DNA from 2 places in the Caloramator sp. CAR-1 genome. Region 1 is predicted to be linked to the other one. Evidence: riboswitches for the same ligand, from Rfam matches in the RefSeq annotation. Region 1 holds a riboswitch; the other holds the start of a gene.
The links. A riboswitch is a leader RNA that binds a small molecule or an ion and turns the genes downstream of it on or off. The one in region 1 is predicted to bind glycine.

Region 1 (12,384 bases):
AAATTTATTAAACCTTAATAAAAAAGAAGTAACAACCCATGAGATAAGGCAAGTTACAATTGAAGTGCTTAAAAATTTTGGCTTTAACGATGTAGCAGAAGCCTATGAGAATTTTATATAAGGGGGAATTTTTATGACAAGCTTAAAGGGGACAAGGACAGCAGAAAATCTTATGAAGGCCTTTGCTGGCGAATCCCAAGCAAGGACAAGATATACATATTATGCAAGTCAAGCAAAAAAGGAAGGCTTTATTCAAATTTCAAACATATTTATGGAAACTGCTGATAATGAAAAGGAACATGCTAAAATATTTTTTAAATTTTTAAACGAAGATTTGCAGGGTGAAACTGTTGAAATCACAGCGGATTATCCTGTTGGGCTTTCTACAACTTTAGAAAATTTAAAATATGCAGCAAACGGAGAAAATGAAGAATGGACAAAACTCTATCCAGAGTTTGCTAAAGTTGCAGAAGAAGAGGGTTTCCCAAAGATTGCTTTAGCTTTTAGAAAGATAGCAGAAGTTGAACAGAGGCATGAGGCTAGATATAGAAAGCTTTATGAAAATCTTTTAAGTGATAAGGTGTTTAAAAAGGATGAAAAGGTTCTTTGGAAATGCAATAATTGCGGTTATATTCATGAAGGCAAAGAGGCACCAGCAATTTGCCCAACATGCCAACATCCACAAGGATATTTTGAGGTATTTGTAGAGAATTATTAATTTAGTGGCGTCAAACTTTTGTTTGGCGCCTTTTTTGATAAATAAATAAATAAAAGGAAATAATAGTTATTGAAAATTAAATAAAGGGAGTGATTTAAATGGAAATGTTTTGCTATCAATGCGAACAGACAGCTGGAGGTAAAGGTTGTGTTAAGGTTGGCGTTTGTGGGAAGCAACCTGATACAGCAAATTTACAGGATCTGCTTATTTATCTTTTAAAAGGAATTGCCTTCTATGGCAACATAGGAAGAAAGCTTGGAATTAAAGATGAAGAAATAGACCATTTCATTGCATACTCGATGTTTTCTACTTTAACCAATGTTAATTTTGACAATGAAAGATTTGTTGGGCTTATATTTAAGGCGGATGAATACAAGGAAAAGTTAAAAGAAATAGTTAAGAGAGAATATGAAAAAAAGAATGGGAAATGGGATGTTAAAGAACCTGAGGCTGCCCTTTACAGACCAAATGGAGGAGAAAAGGAACTTTTGGAACAATCAAAAGGAAAGGGTATAATGGCAGACGAAACATTGGATATGGATATTAGAGCACTAAGAGAAATGTTGATCTATGGTCTTAAGGGAATGGCAGCCTATGCTCATCATGCCTATATTCTCGGTAAAAAGGATGAAGAGGTTAATGCCTTTTTCCACACGGGACTTGCAGCAACATTAGATGATTCTTTAACTGTAAATGACTTAGTAAAATTATGCCTAGAATGCGGAAGGGCTAATTACAGATGTATGGAAATATTAAATGAAGGACATAAGGAACACTTTGGAACACCTCAACCGACGGAAGTTGATTTAAGTTTGAATAAGGGGCCTTTTATTGTAGTTTCGGGTCATGATCTGCATGATTTGGAGGAACTTTTAAAACAAACAGAAGGAAAAGGGATTAATATATACACCCATGGTGAAATGCTTCCTGCCCATGGTTATCCTGGGCTTAAAAAATACAAGCATTTAGTAGGCAACTTTGGATCGGCTTGGCAAAATCAACAAAGTGAGTTTGATAATTTACCAGGAGGAATTTTATTTACAACAAATTGCTTGATGCCACCTAAAGATAGTTATAAAGATAGGTTATTTACAACAAGCATGGTAGGATATTCAGGAATTCAACATATAGAAGTTAAAAATGGGAAAAAAGATTTTACCCCATTAATAAACAAAGCTTTGGAACTTGGAGGCTTTAAAGAAGATAAACCAGATAAAAAAATAATGGTAGGTTTTGGCCATGATGCGGTCATTGGTATAGCTGATAAGGTTATTGATTTGATAAAGCAAGGCAAAATTAAGAGATTCATGCTAATTGGTGGATGTGATGGAGCTAAGCCTGGTAGAAATTATTATACAGAGATGGCACAAAAAGCCCCGATGGACACAATAATTTTAACTCTTGCTTGCGGTAAGTATAGATTTAATAAACTTGACTTTGGAGATATAGATGGAATTCCAAGGCTATTAGACGTTGGGCAGTGCAACGATTCTTATTCTGCTATTAGAATTGCCCTAGCTCTAGCTGATGCCTTTAAGTGTGGAGTTAATGACTTACCGCTAAGCCTTGTGTTGTCATGGTATGAACAAAAAGCAGTGGCTATATTATTAACGCTTTTGCATTTAGGTATTAAAAATATAAGACTAGGACCAACATTACCTGCCTTTATAACTCCAAATATTTTACAGGTTCTTATAGACAACTACAATATTATGCCGATATCTAATGCAGAACATGATTTACAAGAAATTTTATCATAGGAGAGGTATCCTCTCCTTTTTATTTTTTCTTTTTTGTTTTATAATTAATTTATAAATTTATAGGGAGAGGGTTGAATATGCAGGTATTAGATTTTTTGAAATCAAATGAAGAAATAAATAAATTATTTAGCGTATACAAAAATGAATTTATAGAATCCTTTAAAAGGATAAAAAGAAGCGAGAAGAAAAAGAAATTAGCCATAAAGAAGAATAGCCAAATTATTTTTTTAAAGTGGTTTTATTCAACCTTGATTGATAACACATATTTTTCACCAGCAAATATTTTTAATAGGATAATTTATGAAAACTTTGGAGACGAAATCGCTGTTGTCCCTAACGTTGTTCCGATATTTATTGAAAATGAAATAAGGGACTTTAAGATAGAGTATAGAGTTTTTACTCTTGATAATAACTCTATATTTGATGACATAAGATCTCTACAACGATTCTTTTTAGGTAAAAAATTTGAGTTAAAAAAAATGGATTTTAAAACGATTTTTGAAAATGTACAGGATAATATATTTGTAAAAGATGAATACTACCTGTTTCAATTATTTAACATTGCGTCATATTTTAGTGCCTTTTCTTATGAGGATATAGGCAAAAAGGTATTTTTAACAGGAAACGATTTTGATGTGAATTTTTTCAACGATAGCAAATCATATTTAAAAATAATAGATTTTTGGTTACCAATAGCGGCTCAGCTATTTGAAAATTTCTTTGGGGACATGAATCCTTATACCGTTAGCTGTCTAAAAAGATATATTAAAAATAAAACTATGCTCCAAAAACTTTTAGACAAAACATTAGCAGCACTAAATATAAATAAGGACGAATTTGTGAATTATGCCTTAGGAATAGATAATGATGAATCAAAGACCTATTATGAAAATTATTTTATAGTTTCAGCCTATTTAGTAAAATATTTTGTTATTCCTTTAAGTTATTTTATTCCTATTATTCAGCCATGTTATATATCAAAAGTTAATTTTGATTTTATTTTTAACGATGCCGAAATAATACTAAAAGAAGGATATTCTTCATATGACCTTTTAAATGATCCATTCCTAATTTACGATCTTAGCCATTTTGGTAATAAACTAATGAAAAGAAGCGACAGGAGTAGATTGCAGGATGTTTTTGACACCCCTGTAAATATCGATGAAATCTTAATGACTAAGAATGAAATATATAGCAATCCTGAAATGCAGGATTTTTGGCAGAATATAGACCCTAAAGAGCTAGAAGAGCTAATTAAGCTTTTGGATGAAAAAACTGAGGAGATGGTGGTTGAAGAAAAACCGAAAAGAAAACTCCATAAAGAGGGTAATGTTATTCATCTTTTTAGCAATAAAAAATAAGAGAGGGGACGTAATGGAAAAATTAATAAAAATTTCAGTAAGGGAACTTGTGGAATTTATATTAAGAAGGGGCGATATAGAAACAGGATTATTAGCTACTGTTGATAGGGCACAGGAGGGTGCACGGATTCATAGGATGATTCAAAAAAATTACGGAAAAAATGATCAGGCTGAGGTTTATGTTAAACATTTAATCAAAAACGAAAAATATAGTATTGAAATTTCAGGAAGAATAGATGGATTGCGATTTGGAGAGATTTATACTTTAGAAGAAATAAAAACAACAACAAAGAAAATAGAGGATATAGATGTAAATTTTATGCACCTTGCTCAGGCAAGGTGCTATGCTTATATGTTCCTTAAGGAAAATAATTTAGAAAGAATAAAAGTCAGATTAATCTATGTTAATACAGATTCCTTAGAAAGTAGAGCCTTTGAATACGATTATACAATCAATGATTTAAAAGAGTTTTTTGACGAACTGGTTGAGGGTTACATAAAGTTTCTAGAAAAGTCGTTAGAACATATTAATAAAAGAAATGAAACGATAAAGGAAATAAAATTTCCCTATCCAGCCTTTAGGGAAAGTCAAAGAAAACTCTCAGTTGCGGTATATAAAACGATAATGGAGGGTAAAAAACTTTTTTTAGAAGCCCCTACCGGAACAGGAAAGACGATGGGGACTCTATTTCCTGCTCTTAAGACGTTATTAGGCCCTACTTCAAAAATATTTTATTTAACTGCAAAAACAGTTGGAAAAGCTTCTGCAGAGGATGCTATTAAGCTTTTGCAGGAAAAGGGATTGATTATTAAATCAATAACATTAACTTCAAAGGAAAAAATATGTCCTAATGAGTTAAAATGTAATCCAATAGAATGCCAGTTTGCTAAAGGACATTATGATAGAATAAACGATGCTCTTTTAAATTCTCTTTCTATGGATTTTTTTGATAAGGGAAGGATAGAAGAGCTCTCGAGAAGATACAATGTTTGTCCCTTTGAATTTTCATTAGATTTATCAATGTTTTGCGATGTTATAATTTGTGATTATAATTATATATTTGACATAACCTCAAGTTTAAAGCGATATTCCTTTGAAAGTAAGAACGATTATGTTTATCTTATAGACGAAGCCCATAACCTTGTAGATAGAGCAAGGGATATGTTTTCTATAACTTTATCATATAACGAGTTTTTTAAAGTTAAGCAAAAATTTAAATCCTTTAGAAAACTGAATTTAGCTTTAGGAAGGGTCATAAATTATTTTAATGGGCTAAGAGAAAGCATTGAAATGGATAAAGTCGCTATGACTATAGAAGATGAGTTTTTAAAAGGAATAAACAAATGTGAAGAGGTTATAGAGGAATTTGTCCTAAAAAATTTAATGAAAGATGAAGAATTATTAAACTTGTATTTTGACATAAAAAGATTTAAAAAAATAGTGGAACTTTATGATGAAAATTATAGAACGCTTTTTTTAAAGGAGGAAGATATTTTAGTTAAATTATTATGTATTAATCCTTCTAAAATATTAAAGGACATTATGGATAAAGCACAAGCAGCTATTTTATTTTCAGCTACCTTTACTCCTTTAAGTTATTATATGGACCTTTTAGGTGGGGACAGTTCTTATAAACTTAAACTTTCCTCTCCTTTTTCAAAGGAAAATATTTGTGTTATGCTTAACCCATATATTTCAACGCGACTTAATGATAGGGAAAATACTTATGAAAGGGTTGTTGATGGAATAAAAAGCCTAACATATAAAAAGGGAAATTATTTAGTGTTTTTTCCTTCTTATTTATACTTAAACGAGGTTTTAAAAAGGTTTCCTCAGGATAATGTAGAATTAATCGTTCAAAGGAACGATATGACGGAGGAAGAAAAGGAAGATTTTTTAAAAAGGTTTAGCGAAGATAGCGAAAAAACCTTAATAGCCTTTGCAGTTTTAGGGGGACTATTCGGTGAGGGTATAGACCTTCCAGGAGAAAAACTTATAGGTGTTTGTATAGTTGGTGTAGGCCTTCCGCAGATTAATTTTGAAAGAAATGTGCTAAAGGAATATTTTGACGGAAGGATTGGAAAGGGATTTGAATATGCTTATATTTATCCTGGCTTTAATAGAGTGATGCAGGCAGTTGGAAGGCTTATAAGGACAGAAAATGATAGGGGAGTTGCCCTATTGTTTGATGATAGGTTTTTAAAAAGACCATATAATAATTTAATTCCTGACCTTTGGAAACCATTGAAAATAGTAAAAGGAAATGAAGATGTGATAAATGCACTAAAAAGGTTTTGGAAAGAGAAATGATGGCTAAAAGGATAAGCCATCATTTCTTTTTTTCTTTATAAAATTTGATGAAAATTTATAAAACAAAAATCCTTGCATTAAGAAAAATATAGAGCTCATTATAAATGTAATTTCATATCCATTAGGCATCTCTGCGATTATAAATCCAGCCATGAGGGAAGAAAGAGCAACGGTTAGGTTGTTTGCTAAAACTACAACGCTGTTAAACTTTGCTTGTTCCTCTTCAGCAACTGATTTCATAATAAGGTCACTTTCGATGGGGATAGGAACATTTAAAAATAAAGCCCTTAAAAGATATAAAATAGATAAAATGCCGATTAAAAATATTGAATTAAATTTTACAAAAGAAAGGATAAATATTATTGGAAAAGACAAGAGCTTAGCATACCAGAGGGTTTTTGTCTTTCCAAATATTTTAGATGAATATGGAGAAAGCAGCATAGCTAGAATCATTCCAATAATATTAAAGTTGTTGATAAAGGAAGCACTTAATGTATTTAAGTTTAATTTGCTTATGAGAAAGGTTGTATAAAAAGGACCAATAAGTCCAAAGGCAAAGGAACCTAAAGATGTATACATTATTAAAAAAAACATCCTCGGAGTAAAATTAATTTTTATATTTGCCTTTGAAAAAGTAACTTCTTTTTTGTCGGTATTAATAAAAATAGCAGGTAAGAAACTTACTAGGGCAAAAAAAGCGAAGATTATCCATGTTTTTTCATAATCAAATTTATTTGTTAAATTTCCAGCAAGATAGTTTCCTACTAAGTTCGTAGTAACGCAGTAGGTTAATATAATACTTATAACCTTAACGGCATTGAAACCTTTAGTATTTCTAACTATAAAGGGAGTTTTTATAACCACGACGATGGAAAGACCTAATGCATATACAATTACTGCTAGAATTATATAAATAAAGTTTTTAGAAGTTGCCAGTAAAACTGAGCTGATAAAGCATAAAAAGGATGTTGCAGCAAACAATGCTTTATCGCTGAATTTAGTGCTTAAAATACCTGTAACATAAGCAAAAAGTGCAAAGGATATCGTTTGAATCAAGGATAACGTTCCTACTATATCTTCTTTATATCCTCTATGCATAACGTATGGCCCAAGCAAAAATCCATATGCACCTACGAATATGCCTAAAAAAAGTTCGAATAGAAGATAATACGTCATATTCCATTTCAGTTTTTTATCTATTTTCATTTTTAACCTCCTAAATTTAGCTTTAACCTTTTATAAATTATATCATTGTATTGATAAAATTCAATATTATGACAAAATAAATATATTTATTGATAATATTAATAATATTTATAGATATTACAAATATTTAATTGACTTCAGGATAGTTTTGGAATATAATTACATTACAAACTAAATATTGGTGGATGAAGGCCATTGAAGACATCGAATTTTCGATGACCGGAGAAGCAAGGAATGGAAGTTTCCGATCCATTCCGAAACTTTCAGGTTAGATACAATGGCCGGACACAACCCTGGAGAGACCCGTTTGGGCATCGAAGAAGTAATCTGCATTTGTGTGCAGAGAAGCTTTCAGATAAAAGGACAGGGAAAGGGAAGCATAATCTTTTTATGCTTCTTTTTCCTTGTCCTTTTATTTTTATATCATAAAGGAGGGGTTTTTATGCTAGAAGTATTAAAGGGAATTTTTTTACTTTTAATTGTTCTTGGCTTTTTTTCAGCCTTTAGTTTTAAGGCACCAAAAGGAGAAAAGGCTATGTCAGGTCTTGCTGGTGCTGCTGTTGCTACATTTTTAATTGAGGCAATTTTTAAGTATATTTTTGGGGATTTTTTAGGAATTAAATTTTTAGGTGAAGTTGGGTCATCTTCAGGAAGCATGGGTGGAGTTATTGCAGCTGCTCTTGTTTCGATAAACATGGGTGCAAACCCTATATATGCTGTTGTTGCAGCTGCAGCCTTAAAGGGAATGGGAATATTGCCTGGCTTTTTTGTTGGATATTTAATTGGTCTTGCTGGACCAATTTTAGAGAAAAAATTACCCAAGGGCATTGATATAATTGGAGGTGCGCTAATTATTGCACCGCTATCAAGACTAATAGCTCAAGCATCTACACCATTAGTTAATAGCACCCTTTTAAATATCGGAGATGTTATAAGAGTAGCAGCTGAACAATCACCCTTTGTTATGGGATTTTTGCTTGGCGGAATTATTAAGATAATTTGCACATCACCACTAAGTTCTATGGCTTTAACTGCGATGTTAAATTTAAAGGGTTTAGCAATGGGGATTGCGGGGATTGCAAGCTTTGGAGGAGCCTTTACGAATGGAGTTGTTTTTAAAAGGTTAAAAATAGGAGACAAAGGTAATGTGATTGCAGTTATGCTTGAACCATTGACACAGGCAGATTTGGTAACCAAAAATGCTGTTGTAATTTATTTTTCTGATTTTATAGTTGGTGGAATTGCAGGGATTGTTGCAGCTTATTTTAAAATAATCAACAATGCACCGGGGACAGCATCGCCAATTCCAGGCCTTTTAGCTCCCTTTGGTTTTAATAGTCCTAAAAAAGTAATAATAGCATTATTATTAGCAGCAATAGGAGGACTTATTGGTGGATTTGTAGGAACTACGATTTATATGTTCATTAAAAGGATTAGGGAAAAAAGATTAATAGTAAAAAAATATCCTATCGATAATGCTGTATAATATAAGGGGCAATTTAAGCGCCCCTTTAATTTTTGTGGTATAATAAATTTTGGTGATGTATATGGATTTGTTTGATTATATAAATAAACAAAATAAAGAAAAATTAGAGCCCTTGGCAGAAAGGATGAGACCTGAGAGCTTAGAAGAGTTTGTCGGGCAGGAGCATCTTGTAGGAAGGGGAAAGATGCTTTATAGGGCTATCGCTACAGATAATTTAACATCTGTAATACTTTATGGCCCACCTGGAACAGGAAAAACTACCCTTGCAAGGATAATAGCCAATACTACAAAATCAGAGTTTAGGCAGATAAATGCAGTAACATCCAATTTAAGTGAGATAAAGCAGGTTACTGATGAAGCAAGCAAGGTCCAAAAGTTATATGGCAAAAGAACCCTTCTTTTTATTGACGAGATACATAGATTTAATAAGCTTCAGCAGGATGCCCTCCTCCCATATGTTGAAAAGGGAACTGTTGTTTTGATTGGAGCGACAACTGAAAATCCCTATTTTGAAGTTAACAAAGCTCTCCTTTCAAGATCTTTAATATTTGAATTAAAACCCATAGAAGAAAAGGATATTTTTAAGGTGCTAAAAAGGGCACTTACTAGTGAAAGGGGATACAAAGGAAGGGATATCGAAGTTTCTGATGAGGTTCTTTGGTTTTTTGCAAAATGTAGTGGAGGGGATGTAAGAAGAGCCTTAAATGCTCTTGAAATGGCGGTTTTGACATCTAAAAAGGAAGATGGCAGGGTAGTTATAACTTTAGAGGATGCCTCAGAATGTATGCAAAAACCGCCCTTAAATTATGACAAAGATGGAGATAACCATTACGATGTGATATCAGCCTTTATAAAAAGCATGAGGGGGTCGGATCCTGATGCTGCTGTTTACTATCTTGCAAGAATGTTAGAATCTGGGGAGGATCCGATGTTTATAGCAAGAAGGATAGTTATATGTGCAAGCGAGGATGTTGGAAATGCTGATCCTATGGCTCTAAATGTTGCAGTATCTGCTGCAAAGGCTGTTGAATTTATAGGCATGCCAGAGGCAAGGATTATTTTATCCCAGGCTGCTCTGTATGTAGCTTGTGCACCAAAGAGCAATGCTTCCTATTTAGCAATCGATGAGGCAATAGAAGACGCAAGGAAGAATCCTAATATAGAAATTCCAGGTTTTCTAAGGGATGCCCACTATAAAGGTGCAAAAAGTCTCAGTAGAGGGATAGGCTATAAATATCCCCATGATTTTGAAGGAAATTTTGTATATCAAGAATATTTACCAGAAAAAATAAAGGATAGAAAGTATTACAGGCCTTCTGGAAATGGTTATGAAGCAAAAATTAAAGAAAGAATTAACCGCTTATGGAAAAAATAATTGAAATTTTTTTAACTATAAAATTGACAATTTTACTCGGATATGTTAATCTTAAAATGAAATCCTACTTTTTTAGTCAGAATTAGAGGTGATAGGATGAAGCTTTCAACTAGGGGGAGATATGGGGTTAAGGCAATGTTTGAACTTGCCCTTCACCATGGTGGCGCCCCCGTTTCAATAAAAGAAATTGCAGAACGGCAAAATATATCTGAATATTATTTAGAACAGCTTTTTTCAAACCTTAGAAAGGCTGGGCTTGTTAAGAGCATTAGGGGAGCACAAGGAGGTTACGTTTTATCACGTCCACCCGAGGAAATAACTATAGCAGATATTTTTAATGTTTTAGAAGGTCCAATTGAAGTTTCTGATTGCATAACGCAAGAAATGAATTGTTCAAGGATAAATTATTGTGCAACAAGACTTTTATGGTTAAAGATTAGCAATAGCATCAATGATATTTTAAATTCAACTACTTTACAAGATGTGGTTAACGATTATAATAACCTGCAAGAAAAAACTAAAGGAAAGGAAGAATAGGTATGGAAGGGAAAAGATTTGTTTACATGGACCATGCCGCAACAACATATGTTAAAAAAGAAGTTTTAGAGGAAATGCTTCCCTACTTTACAGAAAACTTTGGCAATCCATCGTCGGTTTACACCTTTGCAAGGAAATCAAAAAGGGCTATTGAAGATGCAAGGGAAAAGGTAGCAAAGGCTTTAAATGCTCTTCCAGATGAGATCTTTTTTACAGGCGGTGGTTCTGAGGCGGACAACTGGGCAATTAAAGGAGTTGCCTTTGCTAATAAAGATAAAGGAAACCATATAATAACAACTAAGATAGAACATCATGCGGTTTTGCATGCCTGCGAATATCTTGAAAAGCATGGTTTTGAAGTTACTTATTTAGATGTAGATGAATATGGAATGGTAGATCTTGATGAACTTAAAAGAGCTATTACTGATAAAACAATCCTAATCACAATAATGTTTGCAAATAACGAGATTGGAACAATACAGCCTATTGCTGAAATAGGAAAAATAGCAAGGGAAAAGGGAATTATATTTCACACAGATGCAGTTCAAGCAATTGGAAATGTAAAAATAGATGTTAAGGAAATGAATATAGATCTTCTATCTTTAGCTGCCCACAAGTTCTATGGGCCAAAGGGAGTCGGAGCTTTATATATAAGAAAAGGTGTAAAGATCGATAACCTAATCCATGGTGGAGGGCAGGAAAGAAGAAGGAGGGCCGGAACCGAAAACCTTCCAGGTATTGTAGGGCTTGGAAAAGCTATTGAGCTTGCTACAGAGGACATAGATGGACATAATGAAAAGATTAGAAAGTTAAGGGATAGACTTTTGAATGGTATTATGGAAAAGATTCCTTATACAAAACTAAACGGACATCCTGAAAGGAGACTTCCTGGAAATATAAATGTAAGCTTTAGGTTTATAGAGGGAGAATCTTTACTTTTACTTCTTGATCAATTTGGAATATGTGCATCAACTGGAAGTGCCTGTTCTTCAGGATCACTAGATCCATCCCATGTTCTGCTTGCTATTGGCCTTCCACATGAAATAGCCCATGGTTCCTTGAGATTATCCCTTGGGGATATGAATACAGAAGAAGATGTTGATTATGTTCTTTCAGTATTACCTAATATAGTTCAAAGGCTTAGGGAGATGTCGCCTTTGTATGAAAAATTTATAAAGGGGGAAAAATAACTATGGAATACAGCGATAAAGTAATGGAACATTTTATGAATCCAAGAAATGTTGGTGAAATACCTGATGCAAATGGAATAGGAGAAGTTGGAAATCCTAAATGCGGGGATATGATGAAAATTTATTTAAAGATAGAAGATAATATTATTAAAGATGTTAAGTTTAAAACCTTTGGTTGTGGTGCAGCAATTGCTTCAAGCAGCATGGCAACAGAGCTAATAAAAGGGAAAACAGTAGAGGAGGCTTGGAATTTAACTAACAAAGCAGTTGCTGAAGCTTTGGATGGGCTTCCAGCGGTGAAGATGCACTGTTCAATTCTCGCCGAAGAAGCTATTCATAAGGCGATAAATGATTATAGGATTAAAAACGGTCTAGAACCGTGGGAGGATAAATTCTCCAAAGGAGACCATGATCATCACGAACACCATGAATAATAAAAG
Region 2 (12,384 bases), on a different contig from region 1:
AAGCGGAGGGCAGAAGCAAAGGCTTGCTATAGCATGCACTGTTGTAACAAAACCGGATATTTTAATCTTAGATGAACCAACCAGAGGAATAGATATTTATCATAAAATAGAAATAGGAAATTTTATAAAGGAATATGCCTCTTTAGGTAAATCAGTTATAATAATAACCCATGACAGTGATTTTGTTGGTGATTTTTGCGATTCAACTATGATAATGCACCAAGGTGAAATTGTTGCTCATGGGAAAACCTTAGATATACTTTGCGATGCTATATATTATTCTCCACAGATTTCAAGAATTTTTAAAGATAAAATAAAAGTCGTTAATTCAAAGGAAGGCATAGAAATACTAAAAAGGATAACTAATTATTGATGGTGATAATATGAAAAAGTTAATAAATGGACTATTTTTTGTTATTTTTATAGCTTTAATTATAATTTTGACTTATTTTAATATCGGTTTAAATTCTATGATAACAATATCGGCTGTTTTAATTATTATTTACTTTTTCTTATTGTTTGAATTTAAGGGCATAGATTCAAAAAAATTAGCAGTAATATCAACTATGGCTGCAATGGGAGGTGTTTTTAGAATTCCCTTTGCGGGTGTTCCTAATGTTCAACCTACTACTTTTATTGTGGCAGTGTCGGGCTATACTTTAGGTTCCGTTGAGGGATTTATTGTAGGTGTATTATCTGCTTTTATATCAAACTTTTTTTTAGGGCATGGTCCATGGACTTTATGGCAAATGCTTGGATGGGGGTTGTGCGGAGTATTTTTTGGAGTTTTAAGAAAACTTATAAGTAACTACAACATAGTAATATTTACGATTTTTTGTGGCTTGTGGGGGTTTATTTATGGAATAATATTGGATATGTGGTTTGTTGTGGGGTTTATTCGCCCATTAACCATTAATGCGGTTTTACTTGGTGTAGCAAGCAGCTTAGTATTTGATTCTATGCATGCTATTGGCAACATAATATTTAGCATATTATTTTCAAATAAATTTGTTAAAATATTAGATAGATTCATTAAAAGATTCGAGGTGGAATATATTGACTGAGGAGGCAATAAAATGAGATATAAGATGATTGCAATGGATATGGATGGGACATTGTTAAATAGTAATAAGGAGATAACAGAACGCACTAAGATGGCTTTAAAAAAGGCTGACCAAAAAGGTATTAAGCTTGTAGTATGCACAGGAAGAATTTTTACTTCGGCTTTATTTTATGCAAAGCTAATTGGGACTAAAGCTCCTATTATTGCTTCAAATGGTGCCTATATTAGAGAAAAGGATGAAGATAGAATTATATATAAAAAATGCTTACAAAAGGAAAAGGCAAAGGAAATAATTAAGCTTGCAGAAAATGAAGGATTTATTCCTCATGTCTTTACTGAAGATACCATTTACTCTACAAAATTAATTTATTCATCAAAAAATTATACCTTATGGAATCAGCAAATTCCGGAGAATGAAAGGGTTAAAGTTGAAATAGTTAAAGATTTATATGATGTAATCCAAGAAAATGACATTCTTAAAATCGTTGTTATGTCAGATGAATTGGATAAACTTTTTAAACTTAAAGAACATATAAAAAACAACATGGATGTTTCTGTTTTTTCTTCTTTTGATAATAATTTTGAAATTATGGCGGAGAACACATCAAAGGGTAATGCTGTTAAAATACTAGCTGATTATTATAATTTAAAAAGCGATGAAGTAATCTGTATTGGTGATAATGAAAACGATATATCAATGGTAGAATACGCAGGGCTTGGGATTGCTATGGGTAATGCAACCGAAGAATTAAAGAATATTGCAGATTTGATAATAGATTCTAATGACAATGATGGTATAGCAAAATTTATTGAAAATTATATATTATAAGGGGGTCATTATGGAAAAGGTATTTTTATCAAAGTGTGAAAATTATAATAGAGAAGAGGTTTATAGTGCAATTGATAAAATTTTTGATATGGCTGGTGGGATAGGCAAAGTTGTAAATAAAAATGATAAAGTTTTTTTAAAGATTAATCTTGTTATGAAAAAACATCCAGATGATGCCGCAACAACCCATCCTATGGTAGTTGAAGCTGTGGCAAAAAAATTAGTGGATTATGGCTGCGATGTTATAATCGGGGATAGTCCAGGAGGACCATATAACGAAAAGGTTTTGAAATCCCTTTATAAAGTTTGTGGCATTGAAGAGGCAGCTAAAAATTCCGGTTCAAAATTAAATTATGACTGCCGAACAGAAGATTTTTTAACTCCTGAAAATTGTATGATAAAAAAATTAAACATGATTAAACCACCCTTTGAATGCGATAAAATTATAACCATTTCGAAGTTAAAAACTCATGGGATGGCATTATATACAGGTGCTGTAAAAGTTTTATTTGGGATGATACCCGGAATTTATAAAGCAGAATATCATTTAAAAATGCCAGATATAAAAGACTTTTCAAATTTGCTTGTAGATATTTGTGAGACAGTAAAGCCTCATTTTTCTATAATCGATGGTATTGTTGGAATGGAGGGGGATGGACCAACTGCAGGAGTGCCTAAAAAAACTGGTCTTATATTGGCATCCTTTAATCCATATTATTTAGATGTTGCTGGTTCTTATGTTATGGGAATAAATCCTGAAGATGTTCCGACAGTTCAAAGGGCTATTGAAAGGAATTTATGCACAGGGAGGATAGATGACATAGAATTTGAAGGTGAAAATATAAATAATTTTATATTAAAATATAAGCTCCCAAATACAAAAAGCGTTAACTTTTTTAGAGGAAGAGTTCCTAAAAGAGTTGAGGAATTCTTAACCTATTATCTTTCACCAAGACCAGTTTTTCAATATGATGTTTGTATAGGATGCAACAGATGCCATGATGTGTGCCCACCAAAGTCCATTAAAATGGTGAATAACAAACCACATGTTGATTATAAAACCTGTATAAGATGTTTTTGTTGCCATGAGTTATGCCCTCAGAAGGCAGTAAAAATCCATAGAAATAAGATAATTAGTAGATTTTTAAAATAGCACAATTAGTTGTGCTATTTTTTATGTTAATTTAACTGCTAAAAAAATACAATTTTAACAAATAGGTGTATAATTAAATATGGAATTTTTTTTAATCATTTGTAATAAGTATTTAATAGTAAGGGAAAAGGGGGTTTTACAATGAATTTGGCTAAGACAAGATTAGGAGAGGCAGCAATAAAGGAAGTTGTAAAGTATGTTTTGAAAGAACCTGAGAAGAATCTTCCTAAGCTAATCAATTGGGCAGAAAAGATAGTAATAAGGGAACAGGATAAAAAATATATAGCATCCATAAAAAAATATCTTGATGACAAAGATAGCAATTGGTATAAGTATACTTACAAGCTCTTAACAGAGACGCATCCTAATGTTAGAGAAAAAATCGGTATAAATTACTTTTTAAATGCAACTTTCTTTGGCATTCCTATGCAGCTTGAAAATGAGAAGAAATATGATTGTAACATTCCATGGGCTATTTTGATGGATCCAACGTCAGCATGTAATCTTAATTGTATAGGATGCTGGGCTGGAATGTATAAAACATGGAACTTAGACTTTGAAACTCTTGATAGAATTGTAACTGAAGGAAAACAGCTTGGAATCTATATGTATATTTTCTCAGGTGGAGAACCTTTAATTAGAAAGAATGATATAATAAAATTATGTGAAAAGCACGATGATTGTGCATTTTTATCCTTTACAAATGGAACATTAATAGATGAAGAATTTGCTAAGGAAATGCAAAGGGTAGGAAACTTTGCAGTAGCCTTTAGTATAGAGGGTTTTGAAGAAGAAACTGATATGAGACGTGGAAAGGGAACTTTTAAAGCAGTTATGAAGGCAATGGATATATTAAAAGAAGCAGGTTGTGTTTTTGGCTTCTCTACTACTTATCACAGATACAATACGGAAGCTGTTGCATCACAAGAATATATAGATCTTATGATTGAAAAGGGTTGTAGATTCGGCTGGTATTTTACTTATGTCCCTGTTGGAAAAGACAGTGATGTTAACTTTATGGCAACTCCTGAGCAAAGAAAATATATGTATAAAAGAATTAATGAAATAAGAGCAAAGGATCCTATTTTTGTTCTGGATTTTTGGAATGACGGCGAATTTTCACGAGGGTGTATAGCAGGTGGAAGAAGGTATTTCCATATCAATGCAAATGGAGATTGTGAACCGTGTGCTTTTATCCATTATTCAAATATGAATATAAAAGAACACTCACTTTTGGAAGTGTTACAATCTCCTTTATTTAAGGCATATAGAAAGAGACAGCCATTTAATGAAAATCAATTAAGGCCCTGTCCGTTAATTGATAATCCAGAAGCCTTAAAGGAAATGGTTCATGAAACTAATGCATATTCAACACAATTAAACGATGATGAAACAGTAGATGAGTTATCGGAAAAGCTAATGTATTATGCAAATGAATGGGCAAGGGTTGCAGAGGAAATTTGGAATGAAAAGCATATTATTAAATAATTATTTGGCATCCGCTATGGATGCCTTTTATTTATGATAACTCTGCTTGAATAAATTTTAAATGATTGTTAAAATAAGATTAAAAGAATTCAGGAGGGATAATATTGAATTTAAATATAGTTTTATATCAGCCTGAGATTCCTCAGAATACAGGCAATATTGGAAGAACTTGTGTTTTAACAAATTCTTCACTTCATTTAATAAAACCATTAGGATTTCTGCTTACAGATAAATACTTAAAAAGAGCCGGAATGGATTATTGGAAAGATTTAGATGTGCATTATTATGAAAGTTTTGAAGAATTCTATGAAAAACATAAAGGTAAAAGAATGTTTTTATCGACAACCCGAGGGAAAAAATTATATACTGATGTTCAATATAATGTAGGAGATTTTATTATTTTTGGAAGGGAATCCTCAGGTGTTCCTGATTACATAAGGGATCTTTTAAAGGAAAACCTTATAAGGATCCCAATGGTTGAGACTACCGATAGATCCTTGAACTTGTCAAATTCAGCAGCTATTATCATGTTCGAAGCGTTAAGGCAAATTGGCTTTCCAAATATGAAATAAACAAGGAGGTTTCTATGGAAAATATAGTAATTGTAACAGATAGCACAGCAGACCTTTCTAAGGATATAATTGAAAAACATGGAGTTGTAGTTGCCCCTTTAACTGTAACTTACAAAGGTATGTCTTATAAAGATGGAGTGGATTTATCCATCGATGAGTTAATAAGCTTTTTAGATGAATCTGATGAATTGCCTAAAACATCCCAAGTTAACCCAAAGGAATTTTACGATGTATATAAAAAATTAATTGATGAAGGAAAAGAAATCATTTCAATTCATTTGTCCTCTGGTGTTAGTGGAACTTTTCAATCAGCAAATATAGCAAAAGAAATGTTAAATACGGATAAGATTCACATTATCGATTCAAAGGTTGTAAGTTTTGGAACAGGACTTTTAGTTCTTTTAGCTATTGAATTATTAAAACAAGGCAAAGCTATAAAAGAAGTTGTGGATACTTTGAAGGAATATAGCAAAAAAGTAAGAGTAGCCTTTGCTGTTGATGATCTTGAATATATTAAAAAAGGTGGGAGATTATCTGGTGCTCAGGCAACAATTGCAAAAATATTAAATATTAAACCTATAATCCATATGGAGGATGGTAAATTATATGTATATGATAAAGTTAGGGGACTAAAGAGGGCTATAGAAAGACTTACAGAATATTTAGAAGAAATGGATGTTGATACTTCTAAGCCTATAGCTGTTGGAACGGTTTCATATTTTGAAGAAAGAGAACAATTAGGAACGATGGTAAAAGAAAGATACAATATTGAAAAGATACTTAATTTTATAGCAGGGACTGTTATAGCTACTTACTCAGGACCGGGTGTTGTTGGAATATGCTTTTTCAGTAAATAGTAATTTTTCTTGTAATATTTACAAAAATTTGCAGGAAATTATTTAAATTTATTAATAATATTGAAAAAAACAATAGCAATTTATGTTAATATGTAATATAATATAATTGAAAGTTAAATAATGTCTGGATGAAGCAAGTAGGAGAGACCCTGATGGGCGCCGAAGGGGTAAGTTAGGTTAGCCGAACCTAATGATACTCTCAGGCAAAAGAACTATTTGCTGACAGAACTCTGGGCAAGCAGAGGATGTAATGGCAAACATTGCATCCTCTTTTTATTTAATATTTAAAGTTTTTAACTTTATGAGGTGTAATTTTAAATGGAAAAGGTAATAATAGTAACGAATAATGATATGGCTTTAGAAAAATTTAAGGACAAACATCAAGTAGAATTTGTAGATGGTAAGCTTTTAGATGTTTTATATAAAGTTAGGGACTATATTCATAAACATCATAAATTATTAACCCATCCTCTAATGGGTAGTATAAAGCCTAATCAGACACCCTATAAAAGTGTAGCTTTAAGTTTAAAAAAATCGGATGAGTTAGATGTTGACTCGTTAATGTATATAGAGAAAAGTATAGAAACAGCAGAAAATTTAATAAAGAATAAACCGCCAAGGGAATGGCCGGAAAATGTTCTTTATGATTTTAAGGTTATCGATTTTGATTTAATATATAATGCATTAAACAGATAAGGGGTGGTAAAATGTCAAATCATGTTTATGACATAGTTATAATTGGAGGAGGACCAGCTGGACTTGCAGCAGGTCTTTATGGGTCAAGATCAAAACTTGATGTATTGATTATCGAAAAGGGTGTATTTGGAGGTCAAGCTGCTACAACTGCAGAACTTGAAAATTATCCAGGATCAATTGAAAATTGCACAGGCCCAGCTTTAACAGAAAGAATGAAACATCAAGCAGAGGAATTTGGAACAAAATTTGTTTATGATGAAGTTGTAGATGTAGATTTTTCAGGAAATATTAAAGTAGTTAAGGGAAAAGAAGGGGAATATCACGGTAAAACTGTAATTATTGCAACAGGTGCAGCTCCAAGACTTGCAGGATTTAAGGGGGAAATTGAATTAAGAGGAAGAGGAGTATCCTACTGTGCAACATGTGATGCAGATTTCTTTGAAGGATTAGACGTTGCAGTTATTGGTGGTGGTGATTCAGCTATAACAGAAGCTTTATATTTAACAAAGTTTGCTGAAAGCGTAACAATTATACATAGAAGAGATACATTTAGAGCAGCTAAATACTTAGTTGAAAAGGCTATGAACCATCCAAAGATTAAGTTTATATTAAATAGTGTTGTTGAAGAAGCTAAAGGCGATGAAATACTTGAAGGTTTAGTTGTTAAAAATCTTCAAACTGGTGAGGTTTCAGAGGTTCCTGTAAATGGTGTATTTGTATTTGTTGGTCTAGATCCAATAACTAAGGTTTTCGAAGGAAAGATAGCCCTTGATGAAAAGGGATACATTCCAACTGATGAAGAAATGAGAACCAATGTAGAAGGTGTATTCGCTGCCGGTGACGTTAGGGTGAAGATGTTAAGACAGGTTATTACTGCAGCTGCTGACGGTGCTATTGCTGCTGTTGCTGCAGAAGAATATATTAATGAAAAATTTAACAAATAGGAGGGATAGTAATGTTAGAAGTAAATAAGGATAATTTTGAAGCTGAGGTTTTAAATTATACTGAAAAGCCGGTATTTGTTGATTTCTGGGGAGATAAATGTGAAAAGTGTAAGCAACTTATGCCAGATGTTCATAAATTCGAAGAGATGTATGGAGATAAGATCAAATTCTGCAGCTTAAATACAAGTGAAAATAGAAGACTTGCTATTGCTCAAAAGGTTTTAGGTCTTCCAACAATGATTATGTATGTAAATGGAGAAAAGGCAGAGGTTTTAACTCCAGATAAGATTCATTCAGCAGCAGATATAGAAGAAATGATTAAAAGATTTTATAAGTAGGCTTACAACCTAGCCTAAGGCTAGGTTGACATAAAGTTTCAGAATCTTGTAAGTGTTCAAAATTTAAAGGAGGTGAAGGCTTTGCGCCTCGAATTAGGAAAAATTTATATTAAGGACGTTCAATTTGGTCCAGAAACTAAAGTTGAAAATGGTATTCTCTTCATCAACAAGGAGGAACTTTTAAAGGAAGTAGGTGGAGATGAAAGATTAAAATCCATCGACGTTGACATTGTTCATCCCGGTGAAGAAGCAAGAATAATCCCAGTTAAGGATGTTATCGAACCAAGAGTTAAAGTGGAAGGACCAGGAGGAATTTTCCCAGGATTTATCTCAAAGGTAGATACAGTTGGCTCAGGAAAAACTCATGTTTTAAAGGGAGCTGCTGTAGTTACAACTGGAAAGATTGTTGGTTTCCAAGAAGGTATTATCGATATGTCAGGAGAAGGAGCAAAATATACTCCATTCTCAAAAACTCATAATGTTGTAATGATATGCGAACCAGTTGATAATCTTCCACAACATGAGCATGAAGAAGCTGTAAGAATGGTTGGATTAAAAGCTGCTACTTATTTAGGAAAGGCAGGCAAGAACGTAACACCTGATGAAGTTAAGGTTTATGAAACATTACCACTTTTACAGCAAGTAGCACAATATCCAAATCTTCCAAAGGTTATTTATGTTTACATGCTCCAAAGCCAAGGCTTATTGCATGATACCTATGTATACGGTGTTGATGCTAAAAAGATTATTCCAACATTCATTTATCCAACAGAAGTATTTGATGGTGCTATAATCAGTGGTAACTGCGTATCAGCATGTGATAAGAACCCAACTTATGTTCATATGAATCATCCAATTATTGAAGATTTATATGAAAGACATGGTAAGGATATCAACTTCTTAGGTTGTGTTATAACAAATGAAAACGTATATCTTGCTGATAAGGAAAGATCATCAAACTATACTGCAAAGCTTGTAGAATTCTTAGGTGCAGATGCAGTTATTATTTCAGAAGAAGGATTTGGTAATCCGGATGCTGACCTTGTTATGAACTGCTATAAGATAGAAGAAAAGGGCATAAAGACTGTTCTTGTAACTGATGAGTATGCAGGAAGAGACGGTTCATCACAATCCCTCGCAGACTCAACTCCAAAGGGAGATGCAGTTGTTACTGCAGGTAATGCAAATGAAGTTATTGTGTTACCTCCAATGAAGAAGGTAATAGGCCATCCAGAAGCTGCAGATGTTATAGCAGGTGGCTTTGCAGGTTCATTAAGACCAGATGGATCAATAGAAGCAGAAATTCAAGTTATAACAGGTGCAACATCAGAAGTAGGATTTGGATATTTATCTGCAAAGACATTCTAATTGAAAAACAATTTCAAAAGGAGGTATTTATATGATTTTAAAGGATAGAAAGGTTATAGCAATTGGCGATAGAGATGGAATCCCAGGCCCAGCAATAGAAGAATGTGCAAAGAGTGCAGGAGCAGAAGTTGTATTTACATCAACTGAATGTTTTGTTTGAACGGCTGCAGGTGCAATGGATCTGGAGATCCAACAAAGAGTTAAAGATTTAACTGAACAATATGGTGCTGAAAATATAGTTGTTCTTTTAGGAACTGCTGAAGCTGAATCTGCAGGACTTTCAGCGGAAACAGTAACTGCTGGTGACCCAACTTATGCAGGACCATTAGCAGGAGTTTCATTAGGACTTAGGGTATATCATATCCTCGAACCTGTAATAAAAGAAGAGTGCGATGCTGCTGTTTATGAAGAACAATGTGGCATGATGGAAATGGTTCTTGATGTTGAGGCTATAAGCAGAGAAGTTAGCGGTATAAGGGAGCAGTTCAGCCAATTTAAGGACTGATTAAGCCGCCGAGAGGAGGGAAAATTTTAAATGTTTAAAGTTGTTCATTATCTAAACCAATTCTTTGCCAACATTGGTGGGGAAGAAAAGGCGCATATAGCCCCAGAAGTTAGAGAAGGATTTGTAGGACCAGGTATGGCATTAAATAATGCCTTTAAAGGAGAAGCTCAGATTGTAGCTACAGTTATATGTGGTGACTCATATTTTGCAGAAAATACTGATGCTGCTTTAAAGCAAATACTTGAAATGGTAAAAAAATATAGCCCAGATATATTTATTGCAGGACCAGCATTTAACGCTGGAAGATATGGAACAGCTTGTGCAACTATTGCAAAGGCTGTTAAGGATGAACTTGGAATACCAGTTGTAACTGGTATGTATATTGAAAATCCAGGTGTTGACTTATACAAAAAAGATCTTTATATAATTTCTACTAAAGACAGTGCAGTTGGCATGAGGGATGCTGTTCCCAAGATGGCTGCACTTGCCTTAAAGCTTGCAAAGGGTGAAGAAATAGGAACACCAGCACAGGAAGGCTATATAGAAAGAGGAATTAGAAAGAACTATTTCGCTGAGGAGAGAGGTTCAAAGAGAGCAGTTGATATGCTCATTAAAAAGATTAAGGGTGAACCATTTGAAACTGAATTTAAGATGCCTGTATTTGATAGAGTTGCACCAAATCCACCTATAGCTGATATAACTAAAGCAAAGATTGCACTTGTTACATCAGGTGGTATAGTTCCAAAGGGTAATCCAGATAGAATTGAAAGTTCAAGTGCAAGCAAATTTGGAAAATATGATATTGAAGGAGTTTATGATTTAACTCCTGAAACATACGAAACAGCCCATGGGGGATATGACCCAGTATATGCAAATCAAGATGCAGACAGAGTATTACCTGTTGATGTTCTTAGAGATTTAGAAAAAGAAGGCAAGATTGGATCGCTACACAGATACTATTATTCAACAGTTGGTAACGGAACTGCAGTTAAGAATGCTGCTAAATTTGGTCAAGAAATTGCAAGACAACTTATTGCTGACGGCGTTCAGGCTGTAATTCTAACTTCTACTTGAGGTACCTGCACACGTTGCGGAGCAACGATGGTAAAAGAAATTGAAAGAGCAGGACTTCCAGTAGTTCATATGTGCACAATTGTTCCAATTTCAAAGACAGTTGGAGCAAACAGAATAGTTCCAACAGTTGCTATTCCTCACCCACTTGGAAATCCATCATTATCGCATGAAGAGGAAAAGGCACTAAGAAGAAAGCTTGTTGAAAAGGCTCTTAAAGCATTACAAACTGAAATTCATGAACAAACAGTTTTTGAAGACTAATATTAAGGGTCGGGATTTTAAGGGGTTATCCCTAAACCCCGACCTATAATTTTAATGGAGGTGTTATTATGTTTCCAGTATTAAAAGGTGCAAGTTATATTTTAGTGCATACTCCAGATATGGTTATGCACAATGGAACAACTCAAACATTAGAAAGAGAAATTAACCCAGCTTCGGATTATTTAAAAAAGGCTGTTGAACATTTAAGACCATTTGAAGACGTAGTTGCATATCCGGTAACACAGACATACATAGGCAATTATGATCCTGAAGAATTGGCAAAATTATCAAGACCATGGTTTAATCATAAACTAGAAGGGGCTACTAGATTTGGAAAATTTGGAGAAATTATGCCTCAAGATGAGTTTTATGGTCTTATTAAAATTAGCGATGCCTTTGACCTTGTAAAATTAGAAAAGGAATTTACAAAGCAAGTTAAAGCTAAATTTGAAGCCCACAAGTTATTAAAGGACTATGCAGCAAAACTTGGTGAAGGTGTTGATGCATCAGAAATTGAAAAGATGGTGGATTCAGGAATAGCAGAAGGACTTTACATGAATGGTAAATTAGTAGGATGCGTAAAAAGAGCCCATGAATTTGATAAAAATTTATCAGCACATGTTATTACAGAAAATTTAGCTGTTAAGGCATCAGGAGTTTTAGCAGTTTTACATTTAATAGATAAATTGGGAATTAACAAGGATGAAATAGATTACATAATAGAATGTTCAGAAGAAGCTTGCGGTGATATGAATCAAAGAGGCGGAGGAAACTTCGCAAAGGCTATCGGTGAAGTGGTAGGTCTTAAGAATGCAACAGGATGCGATATCAGAGGTTTCTGTGCAGGTCCAACTCATGCCCTTGTAAACGCTGCTGGATTAGTTCAATCAGGGGTATTTAAGAATATCGTTGTTGTAGGCGGTGGCGCTACTGCAAAACTCGGTATGAACGGTAAGGACCATGTTAAAAAGGGATTCCCAATTGTTGAGGATGTTTTAGGTGGCTTTGCAGTTTTAGTATCAGAAAACGATGGTGTTCATCCAATTATAAGAACTGATGCAATAGGGAAGCATAACATAGGCTCTGGTGCAACACCACAAGCTGTTATGGAAGCAATTGTTGCAAAACCACTTGAGAAATTAGGATTAAAGTTTACTGATATAGATAAATATTCAACAGAAATGCAAAACCCAGATGCTACAGAAACAGCAGGGGCAGGAGATGTTCCAGCTTCTA

Region 2: another riboswitch for glycine. It lies ahead of Q3V94_RS01970 (GrdX family protein); the one in region 1 lies ahead of Q3V94_RS04475 (PTS sugar transporter subunit IIC).

Annotation. Positions count from the first base shown of each region.
Region 1 covers NZ_JAUONW010000014.1:42,854-55,237, forward strand. The annotation lists gene Q3V94_RS04445 (ATP cone domain-containing protein) at 1-121, shown strand, start outside; gene rbr (rubrerythrin) at 134-718, shown strand; gene hcp (hydroxylamine reductase) at 817-2,478, shown strand; gene Q3V94_RS04460 (hypothetical protein) at 2,556-3,839, shown strand; gene Q3V94_RS04465 (helicase C-terminal domain-containing protein) at 3,853-6,150, shown strand; gene Q3V94_RS04470 (MFS transporter) at 6,154-7,356, opposite strand; glycine riboswitch at 7,640-7,733, shown strand; gene Q3V94_RS04475 (PTS sugar transporter subunit IIC) at 7,799-8,842, shown strand; gene Q3V94_RS04480 (replication-associated recombination protein A) at 8,904-10,217, shown strand; gene Q3V94_RS04485 (Rrf2 family transcriptional regulator) at 10,314-10,754, shown strand; gene nifS (cysteine desulfurase NifS) at 10,757-11,944, shown strand; gene nifU (Fe-S cluster assembly scaffold protein NifU) at 11,947-12,378, shown strand.
Region 2 covers NZ_JAUONW010000008.1:18,697-31,080, forward strand. The annotation lists gene Q3V94_RS01935 (ABC transporter ATP-binding protein) at 1-373, shown strand, start outside; gene Q3V94_RS01940 (ECF transporter S component) at 384-1,064, shown strand; gene Q3V94_RS01945 (Cof-type HAD-IIB family hydrolase) at 1,077-1,892, shown strand; gene Q3V94_RS01950 (DUF362 domain-containing protein) at 1,903-3,045, shown strand; gene Q3V94_RS01955 (radical SAM protein) at 3,187-4,533, shown strand; gene trmL (tRNA (uridine(34)/cytosine(34)/5-carboxymethylaminomethyluridine(34)-2'-O)-methyltransferase TrmL) at 4,638-5,105, shown strand; gene Q3V94_RS01965 (DegV family protein) at 5,120-5,962, shown strand; glycine riboswitch at 6,091-6,187, shown strand; gene Q3V94_RS01970 (GrdX family protein) at 6,281-6,658, shown strand; gene trxB (thioredoxin-disulfide reductase) at 6,670-7,602, shown strand; gene Q3V94_RS01980 (co-chaperone YbbN) at 7,614-7,940, shown strand; gene Q3V94_RS01985 (glycine/sarcosine/betaine reductase component B subunit) at 8,022-9,308, shown strand; gene grdA (glycine/sarcosine/betaine reductase complex selenoprotein A) at 9,340-9,813, shown strand; gene grdB (glycine reductase complex selenoprotein B) at 9,844-11,148, shown strand; gene grdC (glycine/sarcosine/betaine reductase complex component C subunit beta) at 11,214-12,384, shown strand, end outside.